DNA from 2 places in the Micromonospora citrea genome. Region 1 is predicted to be linked to the other one. Evidence: riboswitches for the same ligand, from Rfam matches in the RefSeq annotation. Region 1 holds a riboswitch; the other holds the start of a gene.
The links. A riboswitch is a leader RNA that binds a small molecule or an ion and turns the genes downstream of it on or off. The one in region 1 is predicted to bind ZMP and ZTP.
Positions count from the first base shown of each region.

Region 2: it holds a riboswitch for ZMP and ZTP, as region 1 does, so the genes downstream of both, GA0070606_RS04020 (glycine hydroxymethyltransferase) here and GA0070606_RS31115 (bifunctional 5,10-methylenetetrahydrofolate dehydrogenase/5,10-methenyltetrahydrofolate cyclohydrolase) in region 1, are expected to answer to the same signal.

Region 1 is NZ_FMHZ01000002.1:7,001,466-7,016,787, forward strand. It holds gene GA0070606_RS31095 (hypothetical protein) at 1-383, shown strand, start outside; gene GA0070606_RS31100 (epoxide hydrolase family protein) at 473-1,579, opposite strand; gene GA0070606_RS31105 (hypothetical protein) at 1,765-2,034, shown strand; gene GA0070606_RS31110 (hypothetical protein) at 2,082-3,821, opposite strand; gene GA0070606_RS31115 (bifunctional 5,10-methylenetetrahydrofolate dehydrogenase/5,10-methenyltetrahydrofolate cyclohydrolase) at 4,168-5,034, opposite strand; ZMP/ZTP riboswitch at 5,050-5,135, opposite strand; gene GA0070606_RS31120 (endonuclease/exonuclease/phosphatase family protein) at 5,152-5,931, opposite strand; gene GA0070606_RS31125 (sulfite exporter TauE/SafE family protein) at 6,175-6,951, shown strand; gene GA0070606_RS31130 (GNAT family N-acetyltransferase) at 7,171-7,947, shown strand; gene GA0070606_RS31135 (VWA domain-containing protein) at 8,253-9,833, shown strand; gene def (peptide deformylase) at 10,010-10,528, opposite strand; gene GA0070606_RS31145 (TetR/AcrR family transcriptional regulator) at 10,539-11,327, opposite strand; gene GA0070606_RS31150 (ATP-binding cassette domain-containing protein) at 11,401-12,384, shown strand; gene GA0070606_RS31155 (ABC transporter permease) at 12,381-13,196, shown strand; gene GA0070606_RS31160 (DEAD/DEAH box helicase) at 13,305-15,322, shown strand, end outside.
Region 2 is NZ_FMHZ01000002.1:820,752-836,073, forward strand. It holds gene GA0070606_RS03955 (dihydrolipoamide acetyltransferase family protein) at 1-884, opposite strand, end outside; gene GA0070606_RS03960 (alpha-ketoacid dehydrogenase subunit beta) at 881-1,897, opposite strand; gene pdhA (pyruvate dehydrogenase (acetyl-transferring) E1 component subunit alpha) at 1,897-3,063, opposite strand; gene GA0070606_RS03970 (Lrp/AsnC family transcriptional regulator) at 3,169-3,675, shown strand; gene GA0070606_RS03975 (DNA polymerase domain-containing protein) at 3,698-4,669, opposite strand; gene GA0070606_RS03980 (hypothetical protein) at 4,901-5,227, opposite strand; gene GA0070606_RS03985 (hypothetical protein) at 5,360-5,566, opposite strand; gene GA0070606_RS03990 (histidine phosphatase family protein) at 5,755-6,486, shown strand; gene GA0070606_RS03995 (NAD(P)H-hydrate dehydratase) at 6,470-7,339, shown strand; gene GA0070606_RS04000 (S8 family peptidase) at 7,487-8,974, shown strand; gene GA0070606_RS04005 (hemerythrin domain-containing protein) at 9,088-9,588, shown strand; gene GA0070606_RS04010 (metallophosphoesterase family protein) at 9,631-10,482, opposite strand; ZMP/ZTP riboswitch at 11,172-11,261, shown strand; gene GA0070606_RS04020 (glycine hydroxymethyltransferase) at 11,279-12,718, shown strand; gene araB (ribulokinase) at 12,892-14,562, opposite strand; gene GA0070606_RS04030 (hypothetical protein) at 14,685-14,945, opposite strand; partial or broken gene GA0070606_RS04035 (PLP-dependent aminotransferase family protein) at 15,013-15,210, opposite strand; gene GA0070606_RS04040 (MmcQ/YjbR family DNA-binding protein) at 15,297-15,322, shown strand, end outside.

The sequences.
Region 1 (15,322 bases):
TGTCGGCGGGGCGGGTGGCGGAGCATCTGGCGGGGTTGGCGCGGACGTTCGACGTGGCGGCGGGGGTGGCGCGGACGCGGTTCGCCTTCAGTGCGGACATCACGGCGGTGGCGCGGCCGGTGGTGGTGGATGGTGGTGCCGCGTTGGTGGCGTCGGGGTCGCATCGGGAGGCGATGTTCTGGGTCGTGGCGACGTATGCGCGGTGTCACGCGGTGCTGGCGGTGGACGCGCCGGGGTGGGGTGTGGAGTTGGCGCCGTCGTTCGAGGCGGCGGTGGCGGATCTGGGGGTGTTGTCGGCGGCGGAGCGGCGGCGGCGGGCGGACGAGGTGTTGGCGTTTCTGCCGGGGTGGTGTGCGGCGGTGGAGCGGATCGCGGCGCGGTGAGGGTGGGTTGTGCGGGGTCGGGCTGGTGGGGGCCTGGGCGGTGTGGCTGGCCGCGAACGTTGCGGGGCGTTCGCGGCCGGCGTCGTTCGTCAGTGGGTGGTGGTCGGGTGGTGGTGCTGGGTGTGGGTGAGGAAGAAGGTCCGGATGTCCTCGGCGAGCAGTTCGGGCGCCTCCATGGCGGCGAAGTGGCCGCCGTGTTCGAATTCCGACCAGTGCCTGATGTCGTACAGGCGCTCGGCCAGTGGTCGTACCGGCTGGGTGATGTCGTGTGCGAACACCGCGACGCCGACCGGTACCGGGCAGGGTTCGGTTCGCCGGGGGGCTTCGCGGTGCAGTCGGGCGGAGGAGGCGGCGGTGGCGGTGAGCCAGTAGAGCGTGGTGTTGGTGAGCAGGCGGTCGTCGCTGATCTGTGAGTGTGGGTCGGTCCAGTGGGCGAAGCGCTCGGCGATCCAGGCGAGTTGGCCGACGGGTGAGTCGGTGAGCGCGTAGCCGATGGTCTGTGGGGTGGTGGCCTGGAGGGCCTGGTAGGGCGGGCGGTTCGCCATCAGGTGTCGGATCTTGTCGAGGCGGGCTTCGTCCGTTGCGGACAGTGGGATGTCGGCTTCGGGGTCGGGGCGGGTGGGCAGGTAGTTGACGTGTACGCCGACGACGTGTTCGGGTGCGATCGCGCCGAGGGCGGTGGAGATGCCGGAGCCGAAGTCGCCGCCCTGTGCGCCGTAGCGTTCGTATCCGAGGCGGCGCATCAGTTCGGCCCAGGCGTGTGCGATTCGGAGGGTGTCCCAGCCGCGTTCGTGGGTGGGGCCGGAGAAGCCGTAGCCGGGGATGGAGGGGATGACCAGGTGGAAGTGGCGTGACAGGGGTTCGATGACGTCGAGGAACTCCAGGAACGATCCGGGCCAGCCGTGGGTGAGGACGAGGGCGAGTGCGTCCGGTTTGGCGGATCGGACGTGGACGAGGTGGATGTTCTGGCCGTCGATGTCGGTGGTGAAGTGTGGGAGTTCGTTGAGCTTGGCTTCGTGTGTGCGCCAGTCGTAGCGGGTGCGCCAGTGTTCGGCGAGTTCCTTGAGGCGGGTGAGGGGGAAGCCGTAGTCCCAGCCGGCGTCGGTGACCTCGTTGGGCCAGCGGGTGCGGGCGAGTCGGTCGGTGAGGTCGTCGAGGTCGGCCTGGGGGATGTCGATGCGGAACGGCTTGATCATGGTGGGGGCTCCTGCGGGTCAGGCCTCTTGTGTTGGCTGAACCAACGTTGGCTTGACCAACGTTAACAGCGGTCATTGGCCGGGCCCACGATGTGTCGGGCTCGTCACGTGGAGGTCGTGAGGCGCACGATTTCGCGCCGCGGGAGACGGTGCGGAACGGGAACCCCGACCGGGCCGGGGTGATGTTGACGGAGACCGAAGGCCGGCTGCGCGTGGAACTGGAGGCCACGCCGTGGGGCGCGCCGCGCCGCTGGCGGCGCCCGCCGGCGGTGTGGCTTAGGTACGGCGAGTGGGTGCGGTGGCAGGTCAACTACCGGTTCTCGTGGCCGGCGGCCCGTGGTGGCGCCTGGAGCTACCGGCTGGACACGCTGAATCTGGCGTACGGCCCGACGACGGTGGACGTCTTCACGGGAAGCCCGACCCGTCACGTCGACGAGCGCGCGCTGCTGCGGTAGGAGGGGCCGTGCCGGCGACCCGTCGCCGGCACGCGTGGACCTGTCCCCTACCCCGCCCGTGTCGGCCCGTTGCCGGCCGTGGTCGCCGCGCCGGCCACCGGGACGTCGTGCCGCAGGCCGCACGCGTCGGCCACGGCACGGGCGTCGACGAGCTCGCCCCGCCGTGCCAGGGCCGCGGCGATCGCACGGCCGACCGCCCGGGCGGATGCCCCGTCGGGCACGACCGCCAGCAGCGCGAGGAGCGTGTCGAGCTCACCGGTCGCGGCCGCGGCGCCGGCGAGGCAGGCGGCCCACTCACCGGCGTGCTCCACGGGGAACCGGTCGAGCAGCCGCGCGGCGGCGGCGCGGCCGGTCGGACCGAGCCGAACGGCGACGGCGGGGCTCAGCGACCCGGACGACGCCCCCGCGGCCAGCATGTCGAGGACCTCCGCGAACAGGTCCCGGTCCCGGTCGGCCACGTCGGCCGCCACGGCCGCCTCGATCAGCGGCCACGGCCTGAGGAACAACTGCCGGCCGTGCCGCGCCGTCCGCACGGCGGCGCGCAGGAACTCCGTCGCCTCGTCGATCCGGCCGACCGCGGCCAGCCCGGCCGCCAGCCCGGCGTCGACCAGTGCCCGGTCTCCGGGCTGCAGCCTCGCCCGCAGACCGGACGCGCGGGCGCCGGCGATCTCCGCGCGCAGCACCGGGTCGGCGAGCACGAACACCTGGTGGAGCACCGGCGCGACGCACGGGGCGAGTTCCTGCGGTATGACGTGCGGGCTCGCCAGCGCGTCGAGCACCGCGCGCAGGCGCTGCCCGGTGGCCTCGTCCGGTCGCTGGTCGAGCCATCGCACCAGCTCCCACGCCAGCGGGGCCGGCCCGAACCCGGAGGTGCGGCAGTCGCGCATCCTGGACAGCTCGGTCAGCGCGTCGTCGACCCGGCCGAGTGCGAGCAGCATCCGGGCGAACCGGTGCCGGTGGGCCATCTGCCGGTCGCGGTCGCGGCCGCCCTTCGGGCAGGCGCGGAACGCGGCCACCACGGCGCGCGCGTCGCGCGCGTCGGTCACCACCCGCGCCGTGGCGACCAGCGCCTCCTGGCGGTCGTGCGGGTTCAGCCGTGCCGCGAGTTCCAGGGCCTCTCCCGCGTGGCCGGCCTCGGCGAGGGCGCGTACCAACGGTACCGACTCGATCTCGGGGACGTTGTCGCCCAACCCGCCGCAGTGCCGGTCGATCTCGGCCAGCCCGAGCGGCGCCAGCAGGCTGGCGGCGCCGGCGAGCCGGGGCCGGTCGGCGTCGCCGAGGATCCGCGACCAGTGCTCCAGCCGGGCCGGCTCGTCGCGGTGCGCGTCGGACAGCACCGCGAGGACCGCCGCGATGCGGCGCATCCGGTTGCGGTGCGGGAAGCTGCCGGGTCGGTCCTCGTAGGGATGGGTCACGAGGACCGCGCGCAGCAGCGCGTCCTCGGTCTCGGCGGAGCCGGCGGCGACCCGGGCGAACTCGCCGGCCGCCGGCCGGCCCTGGCCGGAGTCGTAGGAGCGCGCGTTGACGTGGCCGGCGTCGATGGCGGCGGCCACCACGGCCTGCGCGTGCCTGCCGGTGAGCCGCCGCGCCGCGGCCAGCAGTGTGTCCGGTGCCGCCTCGCCGCATTGCAACGCCAGCACCAGTTGGTCGGCGGCGGCGCCCGGGTCCGCGCCGTCGATCAGCGCGTGCGCCCATGCCGCTCGCTCGGCGGGCGACACGGGCGGGGCATCGCCGACGGTGAATCGGGCGAGGGTCTGACGGACGTGTGCCACCACGGTTGCGCTCATCGCGGGCATCGTAGGGTCGGCCTCCGACACCGCCGGCGGCAGACGCCCCCGTGGGGTGGCCGGTCCTGGTCGGGCCGTACCGGTGGCCGGGCGGGCCGTGGCCACGGCGGGGGCCCGGCCGGCGGCGACGAGTGGTGACCGGTCGGGCACGGGGACGGTGGCCCGGCGGCGGGCAACCCGCCACGCGCGATGGTGGTGGGGTCGCCCGCCGCGGGGCCAGGGGTCGGGTCGCCCGCTGCGGTGCCAGGGGCGGGATTGCCCGCGCCGCCGGGTAGGGGTCGGGTCGTCCGCCCGCCGGGGGTGGGGCGTGCCCGTGGGCTGCCGGGGCCGGGCGCGGTGCGTGCGGTCAGGCGTGGCCGGTGGCGCGGCGGGCGGCGTCGAGGGCGTTGCGGAAGAGCATGGCGACGGTGGTGGGGCCCACTCCCCCCACACGCGGGGTGATCGCGCCGGCGACCTCGGCGCAGGACTCGTCGACGTCGGGCAGCAGGCGTCGGCCTTCGTAGCGGACGCCTCCGCCGATGACGACCGCGCCGGGGCGGACGTGTTCGGGCTGGACGATGCCGGGCACGCCGGCGGCGGCGATGAGGATGTCGGCGCGGCGGGTGTGGGTGGCCCAGTCGGGGACGCCGGTGTGCACGACGGTGACGGCGGCGTTGGCGGTGGGGCGCTTCTGGGTGAGCAGCAGGGCGAGGGGGCGGCCGAGGGTGGCGCCGCGGCCGAGGATGACGACGTCGCGGCCGGCGACGGGGACGTCGTGGAAGGCCAGCAGCGCTTCGATGCCGGCGGGGGTGCAGGGCAGGGGGCCGGGCAGGCCGAGGGCGAGCCGGCCCATGTTGAGCGGGTGCATGCCGTCGACGTCGAGGTCGGGGTCCATGGTCTGCAGGGCCCGGTCGTAGTCGAGGTGGCCGGGGATGGGGTGCTGGATGAGCAGGCCGTGCACGTCGGGTGCGGTGTTGAACTCGGTGATGACGCGGTGCAGGTCGGCCTGGGTGGCGGTGGCGGGCAGGTGGACGTGGGGTGAGTCGAAGCCGAGTTCGGCGGCCTGGCGCTGCTTGATGCGGATGTAGCCGGCGCTGGCGTCGTCGTCGCCGACGAGGATGGTGGCGAGGCTGGGGGTGGTTCCGGCGGCGCGCAGGGCGGTGACGCCGGCGGCGACGTCGGCGAGGATGCGTTCGGCCACGGGGGCGCCGGGCAGGAGGCGGGCGGTGGGCATGGTGCTCCTGTCGTCAGCGCAGGCCCAGGCGGTCGACCTGCGCTGGTGGAGCTCCCCGATGGTTGTTGCCCATCCCCTGGCCGCCAGTCGCGTCGCGTTCAGCTTGCCACAGGAGGCTCAGCCGAGGTCGACCAGGAGGGGGCGGTGGTCGGAGATGGTGGACAGGGGCGTGTGCACGGCGGTGACGGGCGGGAGCCGGTCGATGCCGTGGCGGTCGGCGAGGATGTGGTCGAGCTGCACGCGGGGTTGCCCGGCGGGGTAGGTGGGGCGGCGGCCGAGGGGGCGCCAGCCGGTGAGGAGGCGGGCGGGGCCGGCGGGGAGGTTCAGGTCGCCGAGCAGGACGCGGGGTGCGGGCAGGGCGCGCAGGGCGCGGACGGTCTGGCGGAGTTGGTGGGCGTTCCAGCCGGGGACGAAGGACAGGTGGGTGGCGGCGACGGTGAGCTGCCCGTGGGGGGTGTCGAGGACGGCGGCGAGGACGACGCGGGGTTCGTCGTGCAGGAGGGTGAGTCCGCCGCCAGGTCCGGGGACGTAGACGGGTGAGCGTACGGGGGCGGGCCGCAGCCGGGTGACCTGCCAGGTGCGGACGCGGTAGCGGGTGACGAGGCCGATGCCGTAGCAGGGCTCGCCGTGCCCGTCGTCGTCGTGGCGCAGGGGGCGGAACTGTTCGCCGGGGGTGCCGACGACGGCGGCGGCGAAGCGGTGTTCGTCGGCGCCGAGGGCGCGGGCGGCGATGGCGGTGAGGTCGAGTCTGCCGCTGCGGCTCTGGTCGCGGTCGACCTCCTGCAGGGCCAGGACGTCGGCGTCGAGGGTGGTGACGGCGGCGGTGAGCCGGTCGGGGTCGACGAGGCCGTCGGTGAGGGACCGGCCGTGCAGCAGGTTGAAGGTGGCCAGGCGCACGCTTGCACCCTACGTCGCCGTGGGAGGGTTGCCGGGTGTGGAAGGCGTTGTGGTGTTCGATGCTGCTCTTCGTGGCGGTGGGCGCGGTGGGTGTGTGGCTGCGTCGTCGGCGGGGCCGGTGAGACCGGTCGGTCGGGTGGGTCGGGGGCCGGCGCGTCCGGCCGGGCCGCTGTGTCCCGGTGCTGGTGAGGCTGGCCACAGGTGGTCTCGTGGGGCGGCCGGCGGTGGGAAGAATTGCCGCCCGTGGACCCTCTGTCGCTGACCACTCTGCTCGCCGCGGCCGCCGTGGCGGGGTGGGTCGATGCCGTGGTGGGGGGCGGTGGCCTGTTGCTGCTGCCGGCGCTGCTGGTGGCGGCGCCGGGGATGCCGGTGGCGTCGGCGTTGGGCACGAACAAGCTGGCGGCGATCGCGGGTACGACGACGGCGGCGGTGACGTACGCGCGCCGTACGAAGATCGACTGGGCGGTGGCGGGACCGTCGGCGGGGTTGGCGGTGTGCTGCGCGGGGCTGGGTGCGGCGCTGGCGGGGTCGGTGCCGGCGTCGGCGTACCGGCCGGTGGTGCTGGCGGTGCTGGTGTCGGTGGCGGTGTTCGTGGTGCTGCGCCCGCGCCTCGGGGTGGTGGCGCAGCCGCAGCGGCGGACCCGGCGGCGCACGGCGGCGGCGGTCGCGGTCGCCGGTGTGGGCATCGCGCTGTACGACGGGCTGATCGGGCCGGGCACGGGCACGTTCCTGGTGCTGGCGTTCACCGCGCTGATCGGTGCGGACTTCGTGCACGGCTCGGCGATGGCGAAGATCGTGAACGCGGGCACGAACCTGGGGGCGCTGGTGGTGTTCGCGGCGACCGGGCACGTGTGGTGGCTGCTGGGCGCGGCGATGGCGGTGTGCAACATCGCCGGGGCGGTGCTCGGGGCGCGGATGGCGTTGCGGCGTGGCTCCGGTTTCGTGCGGATCGTGCTGTTGGTGGTGGTGTTGGCGCTGGTGGGCAAGCTCGGCTACGACCAGTGGATGGCGTCGACCTGACCGCGGTGCCGGACGGCCCGGGGTGTGGCCGTTCCCCTGGCTCGCGGGTGCGGGCGGCGGTGCACGGCGTACCGCTGCCCGTGGTGTCCTGGGCTGGTTGCCCTCGCTCAGGTGGGCGACCAGGCGAGTGCGGCCTCGCCCGGGCCCCCGCCACGGGCTGCTGGCCCGCGCCCCCGCGCCCACGCGTCCCGGCGGCGGACCGTGTGTGATCATCAGCGGATGCCGGTACGCGCCGAACACGACCGGGCCGTCCTCGCCGGGCTGCTGGGGCGTGATCCGGCGCTGCACGCCTACCAGCTGGGCGACCTCGACGACTTCTTCTGGCCGTACACCACCTGGTTCCGCCGTGGGCAGGAGGTGGCGTTGCTGTACCACGGCGCCGACCCGCCGACGTTGCTGGCCTTCGCGGCCCCGCCGCGGGTGGCGGAGCTGACGGAGCTGCTGCGCGAGCTGGCGCCGGTGCTGCCGGCACGGCTGTGGGCGCACCTGTCCCCCGGCTGCGAGCCGGCGCTGGCCCCGGCGTTCCGGATGGAGCCGGCCGGCCCGCACCTCAAGATGGCGCTGACGGAACCGGTCCGGCTGGCGACGACCGCGCCGGCGGGCGTGGTGCTGGGCGCGGCCGACCTGCCGGCGCTGAACCGGCTGTACGCGCAGGCGTACCCGGGCAACTGGTTCGACCCTCGGATGCTGGACACCGGCCAGTACGTGGGCGTCCGCGACGGCGACGAGGTGGTGTCCGTCGCCGGCGTGCACGTGTTCTCGCCGGCCTACCGGGTGGCGGCGTTGGGTAACGTGACGACCCATCCCCGGGCGCGCGGGCGGGGCCTCGGCGCGGCGGTGGTGGCGGCGCTGTGCGGGCGGCTGCTGGGCAGCGTCGCGCACGTGACGCTGAACGTGAAGGCGGACAACGGGCCGGCGGTGCGGCTCTACGAGCGGCTGGGCTTCACCCGCGTCGCCGACTACGGCGAGTACGCGTTGACCGCCCGCGTGCGGTGATCCGTGGCCCCGGTGCGGCGTCTCGCCGGGCGGCGTCGGTGGCGGGTCGGGTGGTGGCGGCGGGCCGGGCGGTCGGGGCGGTCGAGCCGGGTGGCGCGGCGGCGCGGCCGGTCGTCGGCGTCGCCCAGACGACCGGCGGAATGCCGATGTGAGAAGCGTTTCGCCTGCATGTGCGGCCGCCGTTCAGGGTCGGGAACCCGACGCTGGGTCGTGCTGGTGTCGGACCGGTCAGGGCCGGCCCCGGCCCTAGCGTCTCCCGGCAGAGGTCGCGCGTCCCGCGCGCGGCGGAGCTGAAGGAGCAACGGATGGCAACAGCAGCAGTGCCCTGGCGGCGAACACGGACGGTGAGTGTGCTCGCCGCCGTGACGGCGGCGGTGACCGCGCTGGCGACCCCCGCGGCGGCGGCGCCAGGGGTGAGCCCGGCCCTGGTGGACCGCGACGCCGACCCCGGCACGACCATCGGCGTCAACAAGGTGGTGTCCACTCCGCCGATCCCGCCGAAGCCCGACGTGGTGCTGCTGGTCGACACGACCGGCAGCATGGGCGGGGCGATCGCCAACGTGCGGACCAATCTGCAGCAGGTCATCACCGACGTGCGCGCCGCGCAGCCGTCGGCGCAGTTCGCGGTGGCCTCCTACCGGGACACCGGCGACGGCGCGGAGCTGTTCCGGGTGCGGCAGGGTCTGACCGACGACGCGACGGCGCTGCAGGACGCCGTCAACGGGCTGGCCGCCGGCGGCGGCGGGGACACCCCGGAGGCGTGGGTGAACGCGCTGGTCGAGGTCTCCGAGGGCGCGATCGCCTACCGCTCGGGCAGCAGCCGGATCGTGGTGCTGGTGGGTGACGCGCCGAGCCACGACCCGAGCAACGGGCGCACCCTGGCGCAGGCGACGGCGGCCCTGCAGGCCGACGAGGCACGGCTGCTGGCGGTGAACGTCAGCGGCGGCGGTGGCGGCCTGGACGCCACCGGGCAGGCCACGGCGGTGGTGTCGGCCACCGGCGGGCAGCTGGTGGGCAGCTCCCCCGACACGGTGACCGCCGCCATCCTGGCGGGCCTGCGGGACCTCGACGTCACGGTCACCCCGACGGTGACGTCGTGCGACGCCGGCCTGTCGGTGGGCTTCGACGCGCCGTCGCGTACGCAGCAGTCGGGCACCGACGTGCCGTTCGCCGAGACGATCACGGTGGCGGGCGACGCCACGCAGGGCGCGGAGCTGACCTGCACGGTCGAGTTCCGGCTCAACGGCCTGTCCGGCGGGCCGGCGTTCACGCAGCAGATCCGTGTGCGGGTCAACGACGTCACGCCGCCGACGGTGGTCGTCGACGACCGGACGGTGGAGGCGACCAGCCCGGCCGGCGCGGTGATCGACTACCCGGCGACGGCGACGGACAACGTCGACGGTCCGCTGACCCCGGCGTGCGTGCCGCCGCCCGGCTCGACGTTCCCGCTGGGGGCCACGACGGTGACGTGCACGGCCACCGACACGGCCGGCAACACCGGCAGCGACACCGCGGTGATGCGGGTGGTCGACACGACCGCTCCGGCGACGGCGTGCGTGCCGACGAACAACCCGAGCGGCGACAACGTCCCCGGCTCGTACAACCCGGACGGCTTCTACGAGCTGACGTCGACGGACGTGGTGGACACGGCGGTGGAGGTGTTCATCGGTGACGCGGCGGACCCGAGCGTGCGGTTCGGGCCGTTCCCGGCCGGCACCAAGATCAAGCTGGTGCAGGCGCCGGGGGCCCAGTCGCGGGTGAAGGACGGCACCGGCGACATCGACTACAAGGTGACGTTGCGCGGCGACGCGCTGATCGTCGGCGTGGACGACGCCGGCAACGCCTCGACGCCGGCGGTGTGCCTGGTGGCTCCGCCGCCGAAGTGACGACCGTCGCGCGCGGGGACGAGCCCCGCAGGTGACGTCCCGGCCGCCGGGCCCCGACGGGGTCCGGCGGCCGGTGGCGTACGCGGGCGGGTCGACGCGGCTCCGCGGTGCGGCGGCCGGTGGCGTACTGCGGCGTTGACGCGCGGCCGCGCGGTGCGGCGGGGCGCTCGCGCGGGCTACGCGGTGCGGCCGCGGCGGCTGGGCGAGTCGAAACGGCCCGCGCGGATCTCGCGCAGCGCCTTGCGGCGGGTGTCGCCGCGCAGGGTGTCGACGTAGAGGCGGCCGGCCAGGTGGTCGGTCTCGTGCTGCAGGGCCCGGGCGAGGAAACCGCTGCCCGAGATGGTCAGCGGTTCGCCGTGCTGGTCGAAGCCGTGGGCGGTGGCGTGCATCGCCCGGGTGGTCGGGAAGTAGAGGCCGGGGATGGACAGGCAGCCCTCGTCGTCGTCCTGCAGCTCCTCCGACAGCTCCAGCGTCGGGTTGACCAGGTGGCCGCGGTGGCCGTCGGCGTCGTAGACGAACACCCGGGCGTTGACGCCGATCTGCGGGGCGGCGACGCCGGCGCGGCCGGGCGCGCCGAGCAGTGTGTCCATCAGGTCGGTGACCAGGGCGCGCAGTTCGGCGTCGAAGCTGGTGACCGGCTCGCTCGGGGTGCGCAGCACCGGGTCGCCGATGATCCTGATGGGCCGCATCGTCATGCCGGAAAGGTTATCCGTCGCCGGTCGGGGCGGCGGCGCCCGGGCGGCCTGCGACGAGCACCTCGATGCCGTCGAGGATGCGGGCCAGCCCGAACTCGAACGCCCGGGCGGGGTCGGCGGCGGCCTGGTACTCCTGACCGGCGGCGGCGCCGACGCGGGCCGCGAGGGGGTAGCGGCGCGGGTCGAGGGCCTTCTCCAGGTAGGGGGCGTGGGCCTGCCACCACTGTTCCTCGGTCATGCCGGTGCGCGTGGCGGCCTGGGCGGCCTCCACGGCGCTGCGCACGGCGCCGTGGACGTACCCGGAGACGAGGGTGACGACGGCGTCCATCTCCAGGTCGGTCAGGCCGATGCCGTCGACGGCGCGCAGTTCGTACTCGTAGCGGGCGAGGACGTTGGGCCCGAGCGGGGGGCGGGTCGTGGCGACCTGCAGCAGCCAGGGGTGGCGCAGGTAGAGCGCCCAGGTCTCGCGGGCGACGTGTTCGAGGCGGCCGCGCCAGTCGCCGGGCACGTCGTCGGGGCGGGCGGTCTCGCCGTAGACGGTGTCGAGCATGACGTCGAGCAGCTCGCCCTTGCCCGGAACGTACGTGTAGAGGGACATGGTGCCGACGCCGAGGCGCTCGGCGACCCGGCGCATGGACAGGGCGGCCAGGCCGTCGGCGTCGGCGACCTCGATGGCGGCGCGGACGATCCGGTCGACCGACAGGTCGGGTCGGCCCTTGCGGCTGGCGCGTTCGCGGGTGCGCCAGAGCAGGGCGAGGCTGCGCGCGGGATCGCCGGTGCCGCTGTACTCGGTCGTCATGCCACGAAACTCTACCGTGCGCCGTACCGTATGGTGTACCGTACGGCGTACGAAAACGAGGAAGGGGGCGTGGATGTACCGGAACGGACCGGCCGTCGAGGCCGAGGGACTACGCAAGCGCTACGGCGACACCGAGGCCCTGGCCGGCCTCGACCTCACCGTGCCGGCCGGCACGGTGTGCGGGCTGCTCGGCCGCAACGGCGCGGGCAAGACCACCGCGGTGCGGGTGCTGAGCACCCTGCTGCGGCCCGACGCCGGCACCGCCCGGGTGGCCGGCGCCGACGTGCGACGCCACCCCGAACAGGTCCGCGCCCGCATCGGGCTGGTCGGCCAGCACGCCGCCGTCGACGAGGTGCTCAGCGGCCGGCAGAACCTGGTGCTCTTCGGCCGGCTGCACCACCTGGGCCGCGCCCGTGCCCGCGCCCGCGCCGCCGAACTGCTCACCCGCTTCGACCTGACCGACGCCGCCGACCGGCCCGTCGGCACGTACTCCGGCGGGATGCGCCGCCGGCTCGACCTCGCGGCCAGCCTGATCCTCGACCCGCCGGTGCTCTTCCTCGACGAGCCCACCACCGGGCTCGACCCGCGCGCCCGGGCGCAGGTGTGGGACGCCGTACGCGGGCTCGTCGCCGACGGCACCACCGTGCTGCTCACCACGCAGTACCTGGAGGAGGCCGACCAGCTCGCCGACAGCATCCGGGTCGTCGACGCCGGCCGGGTCATCGCCGACGGCACCCCCGACGAGCTGAAGGCCGCGCTCGGCGGCGACCGGATCGACGTGGTGCTGCCCCGCGCCGACGACCTGACGCCGGCCGCCCGGGCCGTCGGCGCCGCCGTCGGCGCGGCCCCGCGGGTCGACCCGGCCGCCCTGCGCGTCAGCGTGCCCGTCACCGCGCGGGTCGCCGCGCTGGCCGCCGTGCTGCGCGCCCTCGACGACAGCGGGCTGAGCGCCGCCGACATCGCGGTGCGCCGACCCACCCTCGACGAGGTGTTCCTGCGGCTCACCGGCGACGACTCCCCCACCGCCCGCCCCACCGAGGAGAAGGTGACCGCATGAGCACGACCGCCCACCCGCTGCCGCACCGCCTGCGCTGGACCGTCGCCGACGGCGCCACGCTCACCGGCCGGGCGCTGGCGCACTGGGTCCACCAGCCCGCGCAGGCGATCGTCGGGCTGCTGTTCCCGGTGCTGCTGGTGCTGATGTTCGCCTACCTCTTCGGCGGCGCGATGAGCGTGCCCGGCGGCGGCGACTACCGCGAGTTCCTGCTGCCCGGCATGTTCGCCATGACGATGGCCTTCGGCATCGAGTCCACGTACGCGGCCGTGGCCACCGACACCGCCCGCGGCGTCACCGACCGGTTCCGGTCCCTGCCGATGGCCCCCTCGGCCGTGCTCACCGGTCGGGCCACCGCCGACCTGCTGCACTCCGCCGTCGGACTGGCCGTCATGCTCGCCTGCGGCGTCGCCGTCGGCTGGCAGTGGCGTGCCGGCGCCGGCTCCGCCCTGGCCGCCGTCGGGCTGCTCCTGCTGCTGCGCTTCGCCCTGATCTGGGTCGGCATCCACCTGGCGCTGGTGCTGCGTAAACCCGAGTCGGTGGCGGTGCTGCAGATCCTCGTCTGGCCCGTCGGGTTCACCTCCAACGCCTTCGTCTCCCCCGACACCATGCCCGGCTGGCTGGCCGCGCTCGCGCAGTGGAACCCGCTGTCGGCGACCGTCGCGGCCTGCCGGGAACTGTTCGGCAACCCCGGCTGGGGCGGCGACTCGTTCGCCGCGCAGCACGCCGTCGCCCTCGCCGTGGCGTGGCCGCTGCTGCTGATCGCCGTGTTCCTGCCCCTGGCGGTACACCGCTACCGCGGCCTCGGCAGGTGAACGCAACGGCGACCGGACGGACCGTCCCATCCCGCGCCGCTCTGCGGCCCCCGCACCACCCACCGACGCCTCCACGACGCCGCCCACCCGCACCCGGAAAGGACGCCCGTGACGATCGGCTCCCACGCCGTCACGTTCACCCCCGCCGACCCGCCCCGCGCCGGGACGCTGCTCGTCTGGTCACCCGACGGCGGGCCCTCGCCCGAGGGGCCCGGCGAACCCGTCGAGGCGACGCTGGCCACGCCGCCGCACGGGCGCCCCGCGCCGGTGCCCGCGCTGCGGATACCGACGCGGGACGCCGTACCGCTGCTGCTCGCCGCCGCGGCCACCGACCCGGCGGCCGCGTTCTGGGCCGCCGCCACCCGGGAGGCCCTGCACCTGGCCGCCCGCGGCCTGCTGCTGCCCGCGGTGACCGCCGCCGGCCACGACGCCTGGCGCATCGGGCCGCTCACCGCCGACGACGAGGCCCGGCACGCGCGGCTCGCCGCCGCGATGCCCGCCACCGCCCGCGCGACGCCGGTGCCGGGACGCACCCCCACCTGGCTGCCCGACCCGGCGCGGCTGCTGCGCGACTTCCTCGACGCCGTCGCCGACACCCTGCCCCGCGACGACGCGGCCACCGACGCGTGGTCGGCGCCGACAGCCGCCGCCGTCGGTCGGCTGCGCGACTGGGCCGCCCGCGTCGCCGCCCACGCCGAGGCGGCCGTACGGCTGTCGCTGCGCCTGGAACACTTCGACACCCCCGACGGTCCGTGGCGGCTGGTGGCGCAGGTGCACCGCCCCGCCACGCCGGGACTGGTCGCCGACGCCGCCGCCCTGTGGCGCGCCCCGGTGCCCGGCTTCCCGCCCGAGTCCCGCGACGCCACGCTGCTGGCCCTGCGCCACGCGGCGCGGTCCTGGCCGCCCCTGGCCGGGCTGCTGGAGGCGGCCGTGCCCGACGCGACGGCGCTGACCGACGCCGACGTCGTCGACCTGGCCACCGGCGCGGCGGCCCGCCTCGCCGCCGACGGCGTCGACGTGCACTGGCCGGCGGGTCTCGACCGCGGCCTCACCACCTCGGCGGTGCTGCGCGCCCCGGCCCGCCGCGCCGGCGGCTCGGGGCTGCTCGCCGAGCCCGGCGGCCTGGCGCTGCACTGGAGGTTGAGCCTGCACGGCACGCCGCTCACCCCGGCCGAGGTCGCCCGGCTCGCCGACGCGCACCGGCCGGTGGTGCGGCTGCGCGAACGGTGGGTGCTGGTCCCGCCGGACCTGGCCCGCCGTGCCCGCGACCCGCACGCCGCGACGCTGACCGCGATGCCCGCGCTGCGCGCCGCGTTGACCGGCGCCGCCGACGTCGACGGCGAACGCGTCGACGTCGCCACCGAGGGCTGGCTGGCCGACATCGCCGCGCGCCTCGCCGACGGCGCCACCGCACCCCCGGTGCCCCGACCGGCCGGACTGACCGCGACCCTGCGCGACTACCAGTGGCAGGGGCTGCGCTGGCTGGCCCGGCTGACCGCGCTCGGCCTCGGCGGCTGCCTCGCCGACGACATGGGGCTGGGCAAGACCGTCACCCTCATCGCGCTGCACCTGCACCGGCAGGCCGACCCCGCCACGGCCGGCCCGACCCTGGTGCTGTGCCCCGCGTCGCTGCTGGGCAACTGGGAACGGGAGATCCGCCGCTTCGCCCCCGGCACCGACGTGCGTCGCTTCCACGGCCCCGACCGCCACCTCGACGACCTCGACGGCGGGTTCGTCCTGACCACCTGGGCCACCCTGCGCCGCGACGCGTCCCGGCTGGCCGCCCGCCGGTGGCCGCTGCTCGTCGCCGACGAGGCCCAGCACGTGAAGAACCCGCACTCGGAGACCGCGGCGGCGCTGCGCGCGATCCCCGCCGCCGCCCGGGTCGCCCTGACCGGCACCCCGGTCGAGAACGACCTCACCGACCTGTGGGCCATCCTGGACTGGACCACCCCCGGCCTGCTCGGCACCCTGACCGAGTTCCGGGCCCGCTGGGTCAAGCCGGTGCAGACCGACCGCGACCCCGACGCCGGCCGGGACCTGGCCCGCCTCGTCGGACCGTTCCTGCTGCGCCGCCGCAAGAGCGACCCCGGCATCGCCCCGGAACTGCCCGGCAAGACCGAGAC
Region 2 (15,322 bases), 6.2 Mb from region 1:
ATCCGGGCCAGCAGAGCCAGGATGCTCACCGGCGCGTCCGGGGTCGCCGCGTTGATCGCGGCCCGGGTCTCCAGCAGCCCCGTGGCGTCGACGTCCACCCAGATGGTCACCTCGGGGATCTCGCGCCGGCTGCGGGAGAGTTTGTCGGCGATCGCCTTGCGGATGCCGGTCAGCGGGACGATCACGTCCGCCGCCTCGGGCACGGCCGACACGACGGGCTGGTCCGGCACCGCCGCGAGCCGGGCGGCCGGCGACGACGCCTCGGCCACCGCGGCCTCCACGTCGGCGCGGCGCACCACCCCGCCCGGACCCGTGCCGCGCAGGGCGGCCAGGTCGAGGCCGTGCTCGCGGGCCAGCCGGCGCACGATCGGGGAGATGACCAGGGGCGCCGCGTCGCGCGGACGGTCCGCGGGCTCGGCGGCGGCCGGGCGGGGGTCGAGGGCCGTCGGGCGGGGGTCGGGGGCCGTCGGGCGGGGGTCGGGGGCCGCCGCGAGGCGGGGCCGGCGACGCCGCCGTCCCGCGCCGCCGTGGCCGGTGCCGTACCCGATCAGGACGTTTCCGGAGCCGGCGCGCTCCTCCTCGCGGTAGGTGGCGTGGCCGGCCGGCTCGTCGCCGGTCCCGCCGTCGCCGGCCAGCGGCGCGATGGTGATCAGCGGCTGGCCGACCGGGCGGGTCTCGCCGGCCGCGCCGTGCAGCGCCACGACCCGCCCGGCGTACGGGCAGGGCACGTCGACGACGGCCTTGGCGGTCTCCACCTCCACGACGGTCTGGTCCACCGTGACCACGTCGCCGACGGCGACCCGCCACTCGACGATCTCGGCTTCGCTCAGCCCTTCGCCCAGGTCGGGCAGGAGGAAGACCTGCGTCCCGTCCACGGTCGTCACGCCGCGCTCCCCCGGGTCACCCAGCGCTCGTCCGGCTGGTCGTCCCACTGGAGCCGGGCCACCGTGTCGAGCACCCGGTCCACCGACGGCAGGTGGGTGTGCTCCAGCATCGGCGCCGGGTACGGGATGTCCAGCCCGGACACCCGCAGCACCGGGGCGTGCAGGGCGTGGAAGCAGCGCTCCTGCACCCGGGCGGCGATCTCCGCGCCGACCCCGGCGAACCCCTGCGCCTCCTGGATCACCACGCACCGGCCGGTGCGCCGGACCGAGGCGGTGACGGTCTCGTCGTCGAACGGCACGATGCTGCGCACGTCCACGACCTCCAGGTCCCAGCCCTCCTCGCGGGCGGCCTCGGCGGCCTCCAGCGCCACCGGAACCGCCGGCCCGTACGCGACCAGCGTGGCGTCGCGGCCCGGCCGGCGCACGACGGCCCGGCCGATCGGCGCGGTCGTGGCCGGCAGCTCCGCGTCGGCGCTGGAGAAGTAGAGCTTCTTCGGCTCCATGAACACGACCGGGTCCGGGTCGTCGATCGCCTGGCGCAGCAGCGAGTACGCGTCCTCGACCGTCGCCGGGGTGACGACCTTCAGCCCCGGCGTGTGGGCGTAGTACGCCTCGGACGAGTCGCAGTGGTGCTCGACTCCGCCGATGCCGCCGGCGTAGGGCACCCGGATGACGATCGGCACGCTCAGCGCGCCGCGGGTGCGGTTGCGCAGCTTCGCCACGTGCGAGGCGATCTGCTCGAACGCCGGGTACGCGAACGCGTCGAACTGCATCTCGACCACCGGGCGCAGCCCGGACATGGCCAGGCCGACGGCGAAGCCGACGATGCCGGCCTCGGCGAGCGGGGTGTCGAAGCAGCGCTTGTCACCGAAGCGGGCCTGGAGGCCGTCGGTGATCCGGAAGACGCCGCCGAGCGCCCCGACGTCCTCGCCGAAGACGAGCACCCGGTCGTCGTCGAGCATCGCGTCGGCGAGCGCGGCGTTGAGCGCCTTCGCCATGGTCAGGGCGGCCATCAGCGCTCACTCTCCTCGTCCGCGGCGGCGGCCAGCTCGGCGCGGACCTGCTCGCGCTGCTCGACCAGCTGCGGGGTGGGCTCGGCGTATACGTGGTCGAACAGGCTCATCGGGTCGACCGTCGGCTGCGCGTTCATCCGGGTGCGCAGGTCGGCGGCGTACGCCTCGGCCTCCTCGGCGACGGCGGCCACGCCCGCGTCGTCGAGCACGCCGCGCGAGCGCAGGTACGCCTCCAGGCGGGCCACCGGGTCGCGGTCCCGCCACGCCTCGACCTCGGCGCCGTCGCGGTAGCGGGTGGCGTCGTCGGCGTTGGTGTGCGGCTCCATCCGGTAGGTGTGCGCCTCGACCAGGAACGGGCCCCTGCCGGCGCGGGCGTGCTCGACCGCGCGGGTGAGCACCGCGAGGACGGCCACCGGGTCGTTGCCGTCGACCTGCTCGCTGGGCACGCCGTAGCCGACGCCCTTGTACGCCAGCGACGGGGCGGCGGTCTGCCGGGACAGCGGGACGCTGATGGCGTACCGGTTGTTCTGCACGAAGTAGACGACGGGGGCCTTGAACACGGCGGCGAAGTTGACGCCCTCGTGGAAGTCGCCCTCGCTGGTGGCGCCGTCGCCGATGAACGCCAGCGCCACGGTGTCCCGCCCCTGGTACGCCTCGCCGTAGGCCAGCCCGGCGGCGTGCACGCACTGCGTCGCCAGCGGGGTGCACTGCGGGGCGGTGCGCCGCTCGGCGGGGTCGTACCCGCAGTGCCAGTCGCCGCGCAGCAGCGTCAGCACCTCGACCGGGTCGATGCCCCGGGAGACCAGCGCCATGGACTCCCGGTAGGTCGGGAAGACCCAGTCGTCCTCGCGCAGGGCGAGGACGGCGCCGACCTGGCAGGCCTCCTGGCCACGCGAGGACGGGTAGACGGCCAGCCGGCCCTGCTTGGTCAGGGCGGTGGCCTGGACGTCGAAGCGGCGGCCGATCACCATCCGCCGGTACATCTCGACGAGCGCCTCGACGGGCGGCTCGGGGTAGTCGGCGGGGGCGGGCAGCGGCGTGCCGGTGGGATCGAGCAGGCGTACCGGCTCGGTGGCCGGCAGCAGCGGCTTGGCCGGGTCGGGTGGGGTGGCCTTCCGGCGGCTGCGCGGGGATGCCCTGCGGACCGCCTCGGGTGTGGTCGTCACGGCGGGACCTCCTGGGACGTGTGGTGGGCCTATGCTCCTGCCGTCGGATGATTGACTCAAGATCCATGACAAACGCGGGACGGATGGCATGCGAGAGGCACCCAGATGAGCCAGGAATCCGGGGCGGGCGGGGAGCCGGCGGCCGGAACGGGACGTTCGGCCCGCCCCCTCGACGAGGTCGACCGGCGCATCCTCGACGAACTGGTCCGTGACGGCCGCACCTCGGTGCGCACCCTCGCCGAGCGGATCCACATCTCCCGTACCAACGCCTACGCCCGGGTGGAGCGGCTGCTACGCGACGGGGTGATCACCGGGTTCCGGGCGCAGGTCGCACCCGAGGCGGCGGGGCTGGGCACCTCGGCGTACGTCGCGTTGAAGATCGAGCAGAACACGTGGCGCGAGGTGTCGGCGGAGCTGGCCCGGGTGCGCTACATCGAGCACGCCGCGCTGCTCGGCGGCGACCACGACGTCCTCGCCCTGGTCCGGGCGCCGGACAACGCAACCCTGCGGGACGTGGTGCTGGGCCGGGTGCAGAGCATCGCCGGGGTGCTGTCGACCCGCACGTGGCTGGTCTTCGACGAGTTCGACGGCGAGCGCAGCCCGTGGGAGTGAAGCGGCGCAGCGGCCTCCCCGCTCAGCGCTCCGGCGGAGCCTCCAGCCCTTCCCGGTCGGCCAGTTCCAGCAGCGGTTCCAGGGAGAAGCGCCGGTCGTCGAGGCCGGCGTGCGGGTCGCCGCACTCGGCGAACCGGGCGGGCATCGTGGTGACGTCGAAGTCCTCCGGCCGCACGTCGTCCAGCTCGGACCAGTCCAGCGGCGCGGAGACCAGGGCCTTCGGGGTGGGACGGATGGAGTACGCCGAGGCCATCGTGTGGTCCCGGGACATCTGGTTGTAGTCGATGAAGACCGGGCGGTCCCGCTGCTCCCGCCACCAGGTGGTGGTGACCAGGTCCGGCAGCCGGCGTTGCAGCTCGCGGCCCAGCGCCAGCACCGCCCGCCGGCAGTCGCCGAAACTCCACCGGGGCTCGATCGACAGGTAGATGTGCAGGCCCCGCCCGCCGGTGGTCTTCGGGTAGCCGGTCAGGCCCAGCTCGTCGAGGAACGCGCGCACCTCGTGGGCGACCGGCACCACCTGGTCGAAGCCCACCCCGGGCATCGGGTCGAGGTCGATCCGCAACTGGTCGGGCCGCTCGACGTCGGCGGCGGAGACCGGCCACGGGTGGAACCGCAGCGTGCCGAGGTTGGCCGCCCAGATCACCACGGCCAGCTCGCTCGGCGCGATCTCGTCGGCCGTACGCCCGCTCGGGAACGTGATGTGCGCGGTGCGGACCCACTCGGGCGCGCCCGCCGGCAGCCGCTTCTGGTAGAAGGCGTCGCCCCGGTTGTCCTGCCGGGTGCCGATCTTCGCACCCTCGAAGACGCCGCGCGGCCACCGCTCCAGCATCGTCGGCCGGTCCCGCAGGGCGCGCAGGATGCCGTCGCCGACGGCGAGGAAATAGCGCACCACGTCCAATTTGGTCAGCCCCAGTTCCGGGAAGTAGGGCTTGTCCGGACTGGAGACGCGGACGACCCGCTCCCCCACCGTGATCTCCTCGGCCGCCGTCGCCACGTCTCACACCGTAGCGGTGACCGGCCGGCGCCGTGGGCCAGCGCCCCGGGCCCGGGCCGGGTTCGCCGCAGGGGCGGGCCGGGTTCGGGCGGTCGGGAGGCCGGCCGGGCCTGGGTCGTTCGGGCGGTCGGGAGGTCTGCCGGGCCTGGGTCGTTTCGGGCGGAGAGGAGGCCGGGACGCGGGCGGTGAGAGGCGGCCGAGTCGCTCAGGCGATCAGCATGATCGAGTCGCTCAGGCGATCAGCATGATGCCGACGATCACAAGCGGCAGGCCCACGAAGAGGAAGACCCCGATGCCGGTCAGCACCCGCCCGCCGCCCCCGCTCTCCCGCTCGGGTGCGAGCCCGAAGATGGTCCGGGCGTCGAGCATGCCGATCCGGCTCAGGGTCAGGTCGCTGGTCACGCCGAGCAGGGTGCCGACGACCACGAGGGCGACGCCGAACCGGTAGCGGAAGTCGCCACCCGCGACCGCCACCCAGATCCCCGCCGAAGCCGCGACCACGACGAGCGCGATCACGAACAGCACGAGCGCCTCGCGCAGACCCCTGACGACCGTCATCGGCGGCTCCATCCCGTGCGACCCGGATGGACATTGTCCACGTCGACAGCGGTCCGCGCTGCCCCCGCGCGCCGGTCGTACGCGGCGGGGGCCGGGCGGCCCGTCTCGGGCCCCGGCCCCCGCCGGCTGTGGTCAGCTCATGTCCTCCTGAAGGCGCGCCATGAGCATCTTCTTGCCCTGCTCGCCCGCCTTGCGGTTGTTCTCCTGGATCTTCCGGAACCAGGTCGCCAGTTCCGAGTCGCCCCGAGCGTCCGCGTCGGCGATGTAGGTGTCCAGTTGCCAGATGTGCTTCAGCGACATCTGCAGCGCGTGGATCAGGTCGTAGTTCTGATCCTTCACCGGGCTGATCTTTTCCTTCGTCATGGTCGCCACGGAATACCTCCCCGTCTCGCTGTTCGGTGGCGGCAGCGCTTACCCGGCCTGCCGCCGTTCACGCCCGCGACCGGGGCGCCGGAGGGGCGCACGACACCGCCGGCCGCACGGGTGGGCGCGGTTATCCAGGTCGGGCCCCGGGTAGGGGTTGCCGCATGGCGGAACTGGCAGCGCTCTGGATCGTCCGACACGGCGAGAGCACGGCGAACGTGGCGGCCACGGCGGCGGAGGCGTCCGGCGCCGAGCTGATCGACCTGACCCACCGGGACGCGGACGTGCCGCTGAGCCCGACCGGCGAGGAGCAGGCGCGGGCCACTGCGCGGTGGCTGGCCGGGCTGCCCGAGGGCCGCCGACCGGACGTCGCGGTGGTGTCGCCGTACCTGCGGGCGGTGCAGACCGCCGAGCTGGCCCTGGCCGGCACCGGGATCCCGCTCAGCCGGGACGAGCGGCTGCGCGACCGGGAACTCGGCATCCTGGACGGGCTGACCGGGCACGGGGTGCGCCGCCGCCATCCGGACGAGGCGGAGCGCCGGGACCGGCTCGGCAAGTTCTACTACCGGCCGCCGGGCGGCGAGTCCTGGACGGACGTGGCCCTGCGCCTACGTGCCCTGCTGGGCGACCTGCGCCGCGACCACGAGGGCCGGCGGGCGCTGCTGTTCGGCCACGACGCCCTGGTCTTCCTGATCCGTTACCTGGTGGAGGGGCTCACCGAGGCGGAGCTGATGGCGCTGACCCAGGAGCAGGTGATCGCCAACTGCTCCGTCACGGGCTGGTCCGCCGGGCCGGACGGCCGGCTGACCCCTGACGTGTTCAACGACGTCGGCCACCTGCGGACACAGGGCGCCCGGCCGACCAGGGAGGACGAGGTCCATGCCGAACCGGTCTGACACCCGGGTGATCACCCCCGGCCTGCTGCGGGACTGGGCGCTGCCCGTGCCGACCGGCGGCAAGGAGGCACGCGGCACGGTGCTGGTGGTCGGCGGCTCGCGGTTCACCCCCGGCGCGGTGCTGCTCGCCGGCGTGGCGGCACTGCGGGCCGGGGCGGGCGTGCTGCAACTGGCCGCGGCCGAGTCGACCGCCGCCGCGCTGAGCATCCAGGTGCCCGAGGCGCTGGTGGTGGGCCTGCCCGAGACCGCCGACGGCGCGGTCGCCGGACGGCCCGGCGAGCTGCTGGCCGACCTGGTGGCCGACGCCGACGTGGTCGCCGTCGGCCCGGGCCTCAAGGACATCGACGAGACGGCACGCCTGCTGCGCCTCGTGCTCGACGCGGCCGCCCGGGAGACGGCGCTGGTGCTCGACGCGTACGCCCTAGGGGCGCTCAGCCACGCCCCGGACCTGCTGGTCGGCGCCGGGCGGCCGGTGGTGCTGACGCCCAACCTCACCGAGGCCCGGCACCTGCTCGGCCGTGACCCCGGCGACGACCTGGACGCCGACGCGATCGAGCTGGCCCGCCGGTACGACGCCGTCGTCTCGCTCTACGGCCACATCGCCGCCCCGGACGGCCGGAGCTGGCGGGAGGAGAGCGGCGACGCCGGACTCGGCACGTCCGGCAGCGGGGACGTCCGGGCCGGGCTGCTCGCCGGGCTGCTGTCCCGCGGCACCGAGCCGGCGCAGGCGGCGTGCTGGGCGGCGTTCGCCCACGCGGTCAGCGGCCAGCGGCTGGTGCCGCGGTACGGCCGGATCGGGTTCCTCGCCCGGGAGCTGCTCGACGAGATCCCCCACACCCTCGCCACCGTCTGACACCCTTTTGTCTGGCCGAACGGATGTGTGTAACGCCACACCGCGCTCCTACGCTGGTCCATCGGAGGCGGGCGTCCCGCCCTCCTCCCGCCGGCCGCTCCCCGCCAGGGGGCGTACCCGGCTGGAAACAGCCCCCTGGGAGTCTGTGTGAAGAACCTCCGTCGCAAGACACTGGCTGCCGCGTCCGCCGTGACGCTCGGCGTCGGCCTCGCCGTCGCCGGCGGGCTGGCCCCGGCGGCGTCGGCCGCCAGCCCGGACACCACGTTCCTGGTGCTCGCCCCTCAGGGCGCCAAGACCGACAAGGCGGCCGCCCGCGTGGCCGCCGCCAAGGGCACCGTGGTGGCCAGCTACGACCAGATCGGCGTGCTCGTCGTCCGGTCGACCAACCCCGACTTCGCAACTGACGTGGCGGGCGCGGGCGTCGACTCGGTGGCGTCCACGGCCGGCCTGGGCACCGCCCTCGACGAGGGCGAGACCCTGGAGGTCTCCGCGGCCGGGGCGGTCAACACGACCGCCGACCCGACCAAGGAGCCCCTCTTCGGTCAGCAGTGGGACATGCCGATGATCGACGTCCCGCAGGCCCACGCCGTCAACGCCGGCCGCGCCGACGTGGTCGTGGGCGTGCTGGACAGCGGCATCTCCTCCAGCCACCCCGACCTGGCCAGCCAGATCGCCAAGAACAAGAGTGCGTCCTGCATCGGTGGGGTCTCCGACACCACCGAGGCCGCCTGGAACCCGACCACCTCCGACCACGGCACCCACGTGGCCGGCACCATCGCCGCCGCCGTCAACGGCGTCGGAGTGACCGGCGTCGCGCCGGGCGTCAAGGTGGCCGCCGTGAAGGTGGTCAACGACGACGGCTACATCTTCCCGGAGGCCGCGGTCTGCGGGTTCATGTGGGCCGCCGAGCAGGGCATGCAGCTGACCAACAACAGCTACTACATCGACCCGTGGCAGTTGAACTGCCGCAACGACGCGCGTCAGCGCCCGGTGTGGAAGGCGGTCCAGCGGGCCCTGCGTTACTCGCAGAGCAAGGGCGTGCTGCACGTCGCGTCCGCGGGCAACTCCAACTGGGACCTGGCCCACAAGATCACCGACACGGGCAGCCCGAACAACGGGACGCCCGAGGAGCGCGAGAACCTCACCAGCTCCTGCCTCGTCCTGCCGGGCGAGGCGCCGGGCGTGGTGACGGTCTCGGCCGTGGGCCCGACCGGGGAGAAGAGCTACTACTCCTCGTACGGCCAGGGCGTGGTCGAGGTGACGGCGCCGGGTGGCGACACCCGCTTCCGTACGCAGGGCGTCCGCTCCACGCTGACCGACGGCATCCTGTCCACCACCTACAACACCGCCACGAAGACCAACGGCTGGGGCTACAAGCAGGGCACGTCGATGTCCTCGCCGCACGCCGCCGGCGTGGCCGCCCTCGCCGTGTCGGCGCACCCGGGCATGACCCCGGGCCAGCTGTCGGCCTTCCTGGGCAACACCGCCGAGTCGATCCCCTGCCCCAGCGGTGTCTACAACCCGGTGCCGCTGATCGCGGCCGGCCCGAACGCCTACGACGCCACCTGCTCCGGCGGGCAGCGCAACGGGTTCTACGGCGCCGGCATGGTCAACGCGTACAACGTGGTGAGGTAGCCACTCGCACGACCTGTGGTGGGGCCCGGCGGCATTCCGCCGGGCCCCACCCGTTTTCGCTGCTCACGGCCGGGGTAGGGGATGAGGCGTCAGACGAGCCGAGGAGGTCAACGGTGTCCACCGATGCCATCGTGGTGTTGAAAGAGGACCACAAGGAGATGCGCCGCCTGTTCAAGGCCTTCCAGGATGCCGAGGATGGGCCGGCCGCGCAGCGGCAGAAGCTGGTGAGCGAGATCCTGGAGGCCCTCACGGTGCACACCTACCTCGAGAACGAGGTGATGTACCCGGAGGTCCGCAAGCTCCTGCCCGACCTGGAGGACGACATCCTCGAGTCGTACGAGGAGCACCACGTCGCCGACGTGCTCTGCGCCGAGCTGTTCACCATGGACGCCGACGACGAGCGCTTCAACGCCAAGACCACGGTGCTGATCGAGAACGTCCTGCACCACGTCGAGGAGGAGGAGCAGGAGTGGTTCCCCAAGGTGCGCGAGGCGCTCGGCCGTAAGCAGCTCCAGGAGATCGGCGAACGGATGATCGAGCTGCGCGCCGACGCGCCGCGCAAGCCCACCGACCCCAAGGCGATCAAGAAGTCGCTCGACGCCGTGACGGCCTGATCCGCCTGCCCCCGACGGGCCCCGGTGCGCCGGGGCCCGTCGTCATGCCGGGGGCGCGGGCAGGATGCGCCGCAGCGACGGCGGTACGGACCGAGTCCGCCACTCCCTGGGGTAGCCGACCGAGACCTCCTCGAACCGCACCCCGTCGTGCCAGGTGGTCCGGGGGATGTGCAGGTGACCGTAGACCACGGCGGTCGCGTCGAAGCGCAGGTGCCAGTCGGCCGTGGCCTCGGTGCCGCACCACTGGGCGAAGATCGGATAGCGCAGGATCCGGGTCGGCTCGCGCAGCAGCGGCCAGTGGTTCACCAGCACCGTCGGCAGCCCCGGCTCCCGCCCGGCGAGCCGCCGCGCTGTCGCGGCCACCCGGGCGGCGGACCACGCGGACCGGCTCGGGTACGGATCCGGGTGCAGCAGGAACTCGTCGGTGCAGACGATCCCCGTCCGGTACGCCTCCTCCAGCGCCGCCTCGGTGGTGTCGAACCCGTCCGGGCGCCAACTGTGGTCGTAGAGCAGGAACAGCGGCGCCACCAGCACCGGCCCGCCCGACCCACGCCACACCGGGTACGGATCCTCCGGGGTGAGCACGCCCAGCCGCCGGCACAGGTCGACCAGATGCGCGTAACGCGCCACCCCGCGCAGCGTCACCGGGTCGGCCGGCGGGGTCCACAGCTCGTGGTTGCCCGGCGCCCAGACCACCCGCGCGAAGCGCTCGCTGAGCAGCCCGAGCGCCCACTCGACGTCCGCCACGGTGTCGCCGACGTCCCCGGCGACGACCAGCCAGTCGTCCCGCGACCCCGGCCGCAGCCCGTCCACCACCTCCCGGTTGCCCGGGTGCCCGACGTGCAGGTCGCTGATGGCGAGCAGGCTGCCGCCCGCACTCCCGTCGGCCGCCATGCGTCGATCCTATTGACCGACCACCCCCACCGCGAGCCCGCACACCTGCCCCGCACGTCTCCGTCCCCGCATCCCCGTTCCCGCACGCCCCGTCCCCGCACGTCTCCGCCCCCGCACGTCTCCGTCCCTCCACCACACCTCGCGGCCCACGGCGCACTTCACGTCCCGCGCTCCACGTCCCACGTCCCGCGCTCCACGTCCCAGGTCCCGCGTCCCGCGCTCCGCGTCCCGCGCTCCGCGTCAAGATCCGCACAGTTTCCCCGATGTAGTGGTCTCCTGGCGGCTCTGAGGCCACTACATCCCGGATGTTGTGCGGATCTTGAACAGCGGCCGACGCCAGCGAGCGGATCTTGACCTGTCGGCGAAACGAGGAGGTGGGATTGGGCGGGCCGGGAGCGCCGGTGGGCCCGGAGTGCAGGGCACGCCCGGAGCCCAGGGCGAGCCCGGAGCGCGGGACGAACCCAGAGCCCGGGACGAGCCCGGAGCCCAGGGCGAGCCCGGAGCCCGGGGCGAGCCCGGAGCGCGGGACGAGCCCGGAGCGCGGGACGAGCCCGGAGGCCGGGGCGGACCCGGAGGCCGGGGCGGACCCGGAGGCCGGGGCGGACCCGGAGGCCGGGGCGGACCCGGAGCGGGGACAGGGCAGGGCGGCGAGGTGGGCCGGGTGTGCGCGGGGCCGACCCGGTAGGATCGGCCCGGGCCGTGACTGGCGCGTGGGGATGGAGAACCATCGGGAAGCGGTCCCGTCATGAGGACGCATGCCGAGCGCCTGGGCCTTCCGCACGTCACTGGAGGTCGCATGTCGTCGCCGAACGCCGAATCCACCGCCTTCCGCAGCGCCCTCGAGGTGATCCGCGCCGTCGAGCCGCGGGTGGCCGACGCCATCGGCGCCGAGCTCGCCGACCAGCGCGAGTCGCTCAAGCTCATCGCCAGCGAGAACTACGCCTCCCCGGCCACCCTGCTGGCCATGGGCAACTGGTTCAGCGACAAGTACGCCGAGGGCACCGTCGGTCGTCGCTTCTACGCCGGCTGCCAGAACGTCGACACCGTCGAGGCGCTCGCCGCCGAGCACGCCCGGGAGCTGTTCGGCGCGGCCCACGCGTACGTGCAGCCGCACTCCGGCATCGACGCCAACCTGGTCGCCTTCTGGGCGATCCTCGCCGACCGGGTGGAGTCCCCGGCGCTGAAGAAGGCCCAGGCGCGCCACGTCAACGATCTCACCGAGGCGGACTGGTTCGCGCTGCGCCGCGAGCTGGGCGACCAGCGGATGCTCGGCATGTCGCTGGACGCCGGCGGCCACCTCACCCACGGGTTCCGGCCGAACATCTCCGGCAAGATGTTCGACCAGCGCAGCTACGGCACCGACCCGGCCACCGGTCTGGTCGACTACGACAAGGTCGCCGAGGCCGCGCGGGAGTTCAAGCCGCTGATCCTGGTCGCCGGCTACTCGGCGTACCCGCGGAAGGTCAACTTCCGGATCATGCGGGAGATCGCGGACTCCGTCGGCGCCACCTTCATGGTCGACATGGCGCACTTCGCCGGCCTGGTGGCGGGCAAGGTCTTCACCGGCGACTTCGACCCGGTGCCGCACGCGCACATCGTCACCACCACCACGCACAAGTCGCTGCGCGGCCCGCGCGGCGGCATGGTGCTCTGCCAGCCGGAGCTGGCCGACCAGGTCGACCGGGGCTGCCCGATGGTGCTCGGCGGCCCGCTGCCGCACGTGATGGCCGCCAAGGCCGTCGCGCTGGCCGAGGCCCGTCGCCCCGACTTCGCCGACTACGCCCAGCGGATCGTCACCAACGCCCAGGCCCTCGCCGAGGGGCTGCTGCGCCGGGGCGGCAGGCTGGTCACCGGCGGCACCGACAACCACCTGGTGCTCATCGACGTCACCGGCTACGGGCTGACCGGCCGGCAGGCCGAGCAGGCGCTGCTCGACTCGGGCATCGTCACCAACCGCAACTCGATCCCGCAGGACCCGAACGGCGCCTGGTACACCTCGGGCATCCGCATCGGCACCCCGGCGCTGACCACCCGTGGGCTGGGCCCGGCGCAGATGGACGAGACGGCCGAGCTGATCCACACCGTGCTCAGCCAGACCCGGCCGGGCGCGAACGCGGACGGCACCCCGTCCAAGGCCAAGTACGCTCTCGACCCGGCGGTCGCCGACCGGGTCGGCAAGCAGGCCAGCGACCTGCTGGGCGGCTTCCCGCTCTACCCGGCCGTCGACCTCGGCTGATCCGGCCCCCGCTCCCCGACGCCCCCGCCCGGCCCACCGCCGCGCAGGGGCACCGCCGAGCCGACCCGGCACCCGCTCGCTCCCCCGACGCCCCCGCCCGGCCCGCCGCCGCGCGGGGGCGTCGCGCGCTGACGCGTGGGGCGCCGGCGCGCTGACGCGGGCAGGCGTCGCCGTCAGCGGGGGTGGGCGCGGTGGCGCAGGGCGCGCAGGCGGTGCAGCACGTCGGTGCCGCCCCGGCCGAAGTGGTCGTGCAGGGCGCGATACTCGGCGTACAGCTCGTCGTAGGCGGCGGCCCGGGCCGGGTCGGGGCGCCAGGTCTCGCGCCGGCCGGCGCCCATCACCGCCGAGGCGGCCGGCACGTCCGGGTACGCCCCGGCTGCCACGGCCGCGTGGATGGCCGCGCCCAGCGCCGCCGGGTGGGCGGAGTCCAGCACGTGCAGCGGCCGGGCGAGCACGTCGGCGTAGATCCGCAGCAGCAGCCGGTTGCCGGTCAGTCCGCCGGCCACGGTCAGCTCCTCGACGGCCACCCCGGCGGCGGTGAACGCGTCGACGACGGTCCGGGCGCCGAAGGCGGTCGCCTCCAGCAGCGCCCGCCAGATGTCCTCGGGCCGGGTGGCCAGCGTCAGCCCGATCAGCACGCCGCTCAGCTCGTGGTCCATCAACACCGACCGGTTGCCGCTGTGCCAGTCCAGCGCCAGCAGCCCGTGCCCGCCCACCGGCTGGGCGGCGGCGAGGTCGTCCAGCAGCTCGTACGGGCTCAGTCCGCGGCGGCGCGCCTCGTCGGCGTAGCCGGCCGGCAGCGCGTTGCGGACGTACCAGGCGAAGATGTCGCCGACCCCGCTCTGCCCCGCCTCGTAGCCCCAGGCCCCGGTGGTGACGCCGCCGTCGACCACGCCGCAGACGCCGGGCACCTCGTGGTAGGCGGTCGCGTTCATGATCAGGCAGGTGGAGGTGCCGAGCACGGCGAGCATGCGGCCCGGTTCCACCGACCGGGCCGCCGCCGCGGTGACGTGCGCGTCGATGGCACCGACCGCGACGGCGGTCCCCACCGGCAGTCCGGTCCAGCGGGCCGCCTCGGCGGTCAGCCCGCCGGCGCGGGCGCCGAGCGGGGCGAGCGGCCCGTCGATCCGGGGCAGCAGCCCGTCGAGGCGGGGGTGCAGGGCGCGCAGGAACTCCGCCGACGGGTACTGCCCGTCCTGCCGCAGCCCCTTGTAGCCGGCGGCGGAGACGTTGCGGGTCTCCCGGCCGCAGAGCTGCCAGACCAGCCAGTCCGCCGTCTCGATGAAGCGCTCCGCCCGGTCGAAGACCTCCGGGTCGTCCTCCAGCACCTCCAGCGCCTTGGCGAGCTGCCACTCGGCGGAGACCCGGCCGCCGTAGCGGGGCAGCCACGCCTCGCCGCGCGCGGCGGCGACGTCGTTGATCCGGGCGGCCTGCCGCTGGGCCGCGTGGTGCTTCCACAGCTTCGGGTACGCGTGCGGCCGGCCGGCCAGGTCGGGCAGCTCGCAGAGCGGGGTGCCGTCGGCGCGGGTGGGCAGCACGGTGCACGAGGTGGCGTCGACGCCGATGCCGAGCACGTCCTCGGGGCGCACCCCAGCGGCGCGCAGCGCGGCGGGCACCGCGATCCGGAGCACCTCGCGGTGGTCGTCGGGGTACTGCAACGCCCAGTCCGGCGGCAGCGGAGTCCCGTCGGGCAGCCGCTCGGTGATCACCCCGTACCGGTACTCGTGGACGGCCTCGCCCCGCACGGCCCCGTCGGCGACGTCCACGACGACCGCCCGGCCGGAGAGGGTGCCGAAGTCGACCCCGACGACGTGCCGGGGCGACCCGGCTGCCGGCTGCGCCACCGTTCCTCCTCCCGCCGCGGCGCGCCGGCGCCCGGGGCGGGCGGCCGGTCGGCGGCGGCCGGAGGGCAACGCTAACAACACCGCCGAGCGAACGGGGGCCGACGCCCGCGCCGGGCGGCAGATCAGGCGATAGGCCGCTTGAGGTGGTAGCGGTGCACCTCCGTGCTGCCCTGGATGTTGTTCACGTCCTCGGCGGCGGAGACCAGTTCCCAGCCCTCCCGACCGGCCCGGTTGAGGTGCGCGATAGCGGTGTCGCCGTACGCGGTGATGTCCCGGCGTGACCCGTCCGGGCCGTACCAGATGAAGCTGACATGGAAGTTGCGGCCCTGCCCCTGATAGCGGCGGACCAGCAACGCGTACTCCCAGGCGACCATGGCGTCCATTATGAGTGTCCACGCAGGACGGCGGAACACGGGCAGTCGCGCATTGCCGTGCGGTGAACGCGGTGTGTCATCCCACGGCCGCGCCCGCCTCCCGCCGGGCCGTCTCGTCGGCCACCAGCGCGGCCAGCCGGTCCAGGCCGAGGTCGATCTGCTCCAGGGTGACCGCGCTGACCGACAGTCGCAGCGCGTCGACCGGGGAGCCGTCGTCGTAGAAGTGCGCCATCGGCGTCCAGAGCAGCCCGTACTCGCGGGCGGAGCGGTGCAGCCGCTGCTGCCCGGCCTGCCCCCCGGCCGGTCCCCGCGCCGGCCGACCGGCAGCCGGGTGTCGTGGGTCAGGCGTAGGCTCGCGGCATGGCCACCTGGGAGGACGTACGCCG